Regions from separate parts of the Acidovorax sp. KPB24-07 genome, predicted to be linked through region 2. Evidence: predicted binding sites of a transcription regulator. Region 2 holds the regulator's gene; the other holds the start of a gene.

Region 1 (3,401 bases), on a different contig from region 2:
TCGACACCACCGGCCGGCTACCACGGCCTGCTTCGCTGCCATGGATTCCCTGACCCAGATCGCCCTTGGTTCCGCCGTTTCCCTCGCCGTGATGGGCCGGCGCACCGCCCCCTGGAAAGCCGCGCTGTGGGGTGCGGTGGCGGGCACGCTGCCCGACCTGGACGCCTTCATCGACCACGGCAATGCCATTGCCAACATGGTCGAGCACCGGGCGGAAAGCCATGCCCTGCTGTACCTCAGCCTGTTTTCGCTGCCCCTGGGCGCGCTGGTGGCGCGCCTGCATGGCGAGCAGGCCGGCTGGCGAAGGTGGTGGCTGGCGATGTGGCTCGCGCTCGTCACCCACCCGCTGCTGGATGGCATGACGGTGTACGGCACCCAGTTGTGGAAGCCGTTCACCAGCCACCCGTACGGGGTGGGCAGCATCTTCATCATCGACCCGCTGTACACCGTGCCGCTGATCGTCGGCGTGGTCGCCGCGCTGGCGAGCGGCCCGCCGGTCGGGGCCCGCTGGAACCGCTGGGGCCTGGTGCTCAGCACGCTCTACCTGGCGTGGAGCGTGGGCGTGCAGCAGCACGTCACCGGCGTGGCGATGGCCTCGCTGCGCATGCAGGGCCTGCCGGTGCAGACGGTGCTGGTGACACCCACCCCGTTCAACACCCTGCTGTGGCGCGTGGTGGCGGTCACGCCCACCCAATATGCCGAAGGCTTCTATGCCCTGGCCGACGGCAACAGGCCTATGCAATGGACGGTGCACGAGCGCGGGGCCCCGCTGATCCAGCGCTACGGGACCGTGCCGGACGTACAGCGGGTGGCGCGCTTCAGCCACGGCTTCTATCGCATGCGTTCGCGGGACGGCCGCGTCTTCCTGACCGATCTGCGCCTGGGACAGGAGCCCGACTACAGCTTCCAGTTCGATCTCGGCACGCCCGCGCAGCTGGATGCCGGCCAGCCCGAGGTGGCGCTGCGCGGACAGCGCCCGGACATCGGCACGGCCCTCGCCGCGCTGTGGCGGCGCATGTGGGGGCATGCGGGCGGCTCGGGGCCGTTCGGTGCCGGCACGGCCCCATGAAAAAAGCCGGCGCCACGCGCCGGCTTTCCCCACCAGTCTGTCAGTGGCCGCACCCGCGGCCCACGGTCAGAACCGCCAACCCAGGCCCACGCCGGCCAGCACGGGATCGATCTTGAAGGTGCCCAGCTTGGCACCGGCTGCGAACACGTCGGTCTGGATGTAGACCTTCTTCACGTCGAAGTTCAGCACCAGGTTCTTGGTGAGGGGAATGTCCACGCCGACCTGCAGGGCGCCGCCCCAGCTGCTCTTGTCGATGCTCACACCAGCGGGCAGGCGCACGCTGGAAAACCGCGTGTAGTTCACGCCAGCGCCCACGTAGGGACGAAAGCCCGCGGTGTCGAAGTGGTACTGCAGCATCAGCGAAGGCGGCAGGTGCTTGAGCGTGCCGATCTGCGCGTTCAGGGCGCTGGAGGACAGCCGCTGCTTCTGGGGCACGGTCAGCACCAGCTCGGCGGCGATGTTGCGGTTGAAGAAATAGGAGATGTCGACTTCAGGCAGCGTCTTGTCGTTGATCGACAGGCCCAGGCCGGTGCTGTCCTTGTTGGAGGAATCCAGGTTCACGGCACGCGCACGAACGAGCCAGGGGCCTTCCGCCGTTTGCGCGAAGGCGGCGCCGGAGGTCAATGCGCACAGCACGGCCAGGGCCAGCAGGTTTTTTTTCATACGGAAACTCGATGCGTTGAACGGGGACGACCCCCGTGCATGCATTGGGCCGGCAAACGGCCCGGGCGGCCTTGCCATGGATCAAACCGCCGGCAGGTTGTGCCGCAGCGCCACGAGGGCCGCAAAGCGCCCTCCTCCCCGCTCTCAGTGCGCGCCCTTGCCCCGCATGCGCTGCACCAGCGTGACTACCGCCAGCACTGCGGCACCGGCCACGATGCCCACCACCGCATTGAGCAGGTTGGGCACCAGCACGCGCCACAGGCCGCCCGCCGGCCACTGGGCCGCCGATGTGGCCAGGCCCTCGACCGCGTGGTGGACGACGGGCACGCCATGCACCAGAATGCCGCCGCCCACGAGGAACATGGCTGCCGTGCCGGCGACCGAGAGCACCTTCATGAGCCAGGGCGCGGCGGCCACGATGCCGCGGCCCAGCGCCTGTGCGGCGCGACCCGTCTTGCGGGTGAGCCACAGGCCCAGGTCGTCCAGCTTGACGATGCCGGCCACCAGGCCGTACACGCCCACTGTCATGATGAGCGCGATGCCGGCCAGCACGGCCACCTGCTGCCCGAACGGGGCGCTGGCGACCGTGCCCAGCGTGATGGCGATGATCTCGGCGGACAGGATGAAGTCGGTGCGCACCGCGCCCTTGACCTTGTCCTTCTCGAAGGCGGCGATGTCCACCGCCGGGTTGGCGTTGGCCAGGGCATGCGCCTCGCGGCCCGCCTCTTCCTTGGGGGCATCGCCGTGGGGCAGGAACCGGTGCGCCAGCTTCTCCGCACCCTCGAAGCACAGGAACGCGCCGCCCACCATGAGCAGCGGCGTCACCGCCCAGGGAATGAAGGCGCTGATCAGCAGCGCGGCCGGCACCAGGATGGCCTTGTTGACGAGCGAGCCCTTGGCCACCGCCCAGACCACGGGAATCTCGCGATCGGCGCGCACGCCCGTGACCTGCTGGGCATTGAGCGCCAGATCGTCGCCCAGCACGCCGGCGGTTTTCTGCGCCGCCACCTTGGTCATGACGGACACGTCATCGGCCATGGCGGCACTCTTCTTGGCAGCGACCTTGGTCATCAGGGCCACGTCGTCCAGAACGGTGGCGATATCGTCGAGCAGCGTCAAAAGGCTGGCACCGGCCATGGGAATCCTTAAAAAATCGAGGGAGGGAGCGGGTCCACGGGCACGGCGGCGAAAGGCTGCAAGGCCACGGGAACGCCGCGCGGGCCGGGCATGCCGGCCGAAAAGCCTGGCGCCCGTCGCCCAGGCGGCGCCCACTATAGCAACGCCCTGCGATGGGTCCGTGTCGGTGCAAGGCGCATACTGGTGGCCTTCCCACCGATATCGGGGTCCTGCACGCGGGCTCTCGCTCCCGCCGCATGCCAGGCTACCTGACCAAGCAAGAAAACATCGCCATCGCCGGCGTCGACGACCTCGTCATCCGCTCCCTGCTGGACCGCCAGCAGTTCTCCGACCCCCTCGGCGACGCCGAAACCCTGGGCATCTCCTCCGCCGCCTGGCCCCTCTTCGGCCTGCTGTGGCCCTCGGGCGCGCAACTGGCCGCACGCATGGCGGCGCGGCCCGTGCAGGCGGGCGAGCGCATCCTGGAACTGGGCTGCGGCCTGGCGCTGGCCAGCCTGGTGTGCCACCGGCAAGGCGCCGACGTGACCGCGAG
Region 2 (3,401 bases):
ACGGTGTACACCGAGATCTTCATGTGGATCGAGCACCGGGTGGAGGGCGACCGCAGCGCCCGCCTGCGCCTGGATGCCGGGGGCTGGACCTTCGAGAAGGTGCGCAAGAAGGCGCTCAAGCAGTTCCTCTGGATCACGGTGGCGCTGTGGACGGGCTTCACCTTCGTGGGCTACTTCGTGCCCATCCGCCAACTGTCGGGCGAGCTCCTGGCGATGCAGGGCGGCTGGCAGATCTTCTGGGTGCTGTTCTACGGCTTCGCCACCTACGGCAATGCCGGCTTCATGCGCGAGCAGGTGTGCAAGTACATGTGTCCCTATGCCCGGTTCCAGAGCGCCATGTTCGACCGCGACACGCTCATCGTCACCTACGACGACGCGCGCGGCGAGCCGCGCGGTCCCCGCACCAAGACGGTGGATTACAAGGCCCGGGGCCTGGGCGACTGCATCGACTGCACGCTGTGCGTGCAGGTGTGCCCGGTGGGCATCGACATCCGCAACGGCCTGCAATACGAGTGCATTGGCTGCGGGCTGTGCGTGGACGCCTGCAACACCGTGATGGACAAGATGCACTACCCGCGGGGGCTGATCCGCTTTTCCACGCAGAACGGCGTGGCGGCTCGCTGGGGCCGGGCGCAGATGCTGCGCCGCGTGCTGCGCCCCCGCGTGCTGGTCTACAGCGCGTTGCTGGTGGCGCTGTGCGTGGGGCTGCTGTCCAGCCTGGTGCTGCGCACGCCGCTTAAGGTGGACGTGGTGCGCGACCGCGCCGCGCTCTCGCGCATCGTGGCCGGTGGGCAGCTGGAGAACATCTACCGCCTGCAGATCATGAATGCCACCGAGTCCGGCCAGCGCTACCGCATCGGAGCGAGCGGGCTGCAGGGGCTGCGCGTGGCGTCCGACGCCGAGGTGGAGATCGGCGCGGCCGAGTCCCGCTGGGTGGCCGTGCGCCTGCAGATCCCCTACGGCTCCGCGCCGCCCGGATCGCATGCCGTGCAGTTCGACGTGCAGGCGCTGGGCTCGGGCGGCCATGTCGCCGAGAAGTCGGTCTTCCTGGTGCCGCGATGAGCGCCGCCGGCCACACCGTCACCGTTTCAGGCGCCAGACCGCTGTTCCGACCGCATTTCTTCTTTTCCTGTCAGGAGTGAACACCATGCCATCCCCTATCGCCGCCGCACCGGCTCCCCTTCCTTCGGCCGCTCCCTGGTGGAAGTTCGGCTTCGTCTGGATGGTCATTGCCGGGCCGGCCATCGTGGTCGTGGCGGGTTTCACCACGCTGTGGGTGGCGGTCGTGCGCCCCGACCCGGTGGTGGCCGAGGACTACTACCGCCAGGGCATCGAGATCAACAAGACGCTGCAGGGCGCGCCGAACAGCCTGGCCCCGGCCATGAAGGCGCGCAACCATGCGGCCACCCCCGTGCAGGACCAGCCGCGCTGAAGGCGGCCTGTCCGCACCACCCCCCGAAACGAGGAGACAAGCGCAATGTGGACCCAACGCCTCATGTGGATTGCATGGCCCGCCTTCCTGATGGCGGGCGTGCTGGAAATGCTGGTCTTTGCCCTGGTGGACCCACAGGACATGCACTGGTTCGGACGGCCGCTGGCGCTCTCGCGCGAGGGGGTCTACACCATCGCCTTCTTCGCTTTCTGGCTGGTGACGATGGCGTCGAGCGCACTCACCACGCTGCTGGCCATGTCGCCGTTCGAACTGAACCGCTGCCCCGTGCCCGTGACCGACCGGCCCGCCGACTGCGCGCGCCACCACCCGGGCGCATGAAATGCCAGCGCCGGTGCCGCAGGCCGGCCGCTCAGTGGCAGTTCTGCGAGTTCACGATGCGCTTGAGCGCCGCGGTCTCCAGGATGCGCACGTGGCGCTGCTTGACCTCGACGATGCCGTCCTCGACGAACTTCGAGAAGGTGCGGCTCACCGTCTCCAGCTTGAGGCCGAGGTAGCTGCCGATTTCCTCGCGCGTCATGCGCAGCACGAGTTCGGACTGCGAGAAGCCCCGGGCATGCAGGCGCTGCACCAGGTTGAGCAGGAAGGCCGCCAGGCGCTCTTCCGCCCGCATGCTGCCCAGGAGCAGCATCACGCCGTGCTCGCGCACGATCTCGCGGCTCATGATCTTGTGCACGTGGTGCTGCAGCGCCGTGACCTCGCGCGACAGCTCCTCGATGCGGTCAAAGGGCATGACGCAGACCTCGGCGTCTTCCAGCGCGACGGCGTCGCAGGTGTGGTGGTCGCTGACGATGCCGTCCAGGCCGATGATCTCGCCGGCCATCTGAAAGCCCGTGACCTGGTCGCGGCCGTCTTCGGTGGCCACGCACGTCTTGAAGAAGCCGGTGCGGATGGCGAAGAGCGAACTGAAGGGCTCGCCATTGCGAAACAGGGTGGCCCCCCGCTTGACCTTGCGGCGCACGGCCACGATGTCGTCGATCCGCTGCAGTTGCTGATCGTTCAGGCCCAGCGGCATGCACAGCTCGCGAAGGTTGCAGTTCGAGCATGCCACTTTGATGGTTTGCGGATTCATGGGAAAAGGCCTTTGTGGTGAGGGGAGGGCGGGCGGCCGGCAGGGTGGTAGAGCCCGGGCGAACGCCGGGCACCTGTCATGGATCAATTGTGGCAGCGTGCGCCTGCAGAACCCTTGACCCAGGTCAAGGGTTTCCCCCGGGGCCTGCGGCACATTGGGCAGGCACAAGGAAATCCCATGATCGCTGTCACCCCTGAACTCCTGCGCCGCTTCGACGTGCCCGGCCCCCGCTACACCTCCTACCCGACCGCCGACCGGTTCGTGGAGGCCTTCGGACAGGACGACTACGTTCTCGCGCTGCAGCAGCGCCGCCTGGGGTCGGCCGCCAAGGCACTGCCCTTGTCGCTGTATGTGCACATTCCCTTTTGCGAGTCGCTGTGCTACTACTGCGCCTGCAACAAGATCATCACCCGCCACCCCGAGCGGGCCGAGGTGTACCTGCGCTATCTCAGCCGCGAGATCGACCTGCACACGGCCCAGTGTGGCGTGGGCCAGGTGGTGAGCCAGCTGCACCTGGGCGGGGGGAGCCCGACGTTCCTGTCGGATGACGGCCTGCGGTCGCTGATGGCCATGCTCCAGCGCAGCTTCACGCTTGCGCCCGGCGGCGAGTATTCGATCGAGATCGATCCGCGCACGGTGGACGCGGGCCGGCTGGCGCTGCTGGCGGAGCTGGGCTTCAACCGCCTGAGCTTCGGCGTGCAGGACTTCGACCCCGAAGTGCAGAAGGCCGTGCACCGCATCCAGCCGGCCAGCCAGGTCTTCGACCTGGTGGCCAGCGCGCGTGCGCTGGGCTTCGAGTCCATCAACGTGGACCTGATCTACGGCCTGCCGCGGCAGACACCCGAGTCCTTCGAGCGCACGCTCGAGCAGGTGGGCCGG

The links. Region 2 encodes FNR, which switches genes on or off when oxygen is low (the NO sensors DNR and NnrR bind a similar motif). Its sites were predicted from a motif close to TTGATNNNNATCAA; they were not measured.
Region 1: the regulator FNR is predicted to act here: its motif matches at 1,804-1,817, upstream of AC27IQ_RS09345 (OmpW/AlkL family protein).

Annotation. Positions count from the first base shown of each region.
Region 1 is NZ_BAAJYS010000058.1:4,915-8,315, forward strand. Features, by position in the region: gene AC27IQ_RS09340 (metal-dependent hydrolase) at 41-1,069, shown strand; gene AC27IQ_RS09345 (OmpW/AlkL family protein) at 1,136-1,732, opposite strand; gene AC27IQ_RS09350 (DUF808 domain-containing protein) at 1,877-2,869, opposite strand; gene AC27IQ_RS09355 (class I SAM-dependent methyltransferase) at 3,106-3,401, shown strand, end outside.
Region 2 is NZ_BAAJYS010000116.1:825-4,225, reverse strand. Features, by position in the region: gene ccoG (cytochrome c oxidase accessory protein CcoG) at 1-1,062, shown strand, start outside; gene AC27IQ_RS13370 (FixH family protein) at 1,148-1,432, shown strand; gene AC27IQ_RS13365 (hypothetical protein) at 1,478-1,771, shown strand; gene fnr (fumarate/nitrate reduction transcriptional regulator Fnr) at 1,803-2,522, opposite strand; gene hemN (oxygen-independent coproporphyrinogen III oxidase) at 2,700-3,401, shown strand, end outside.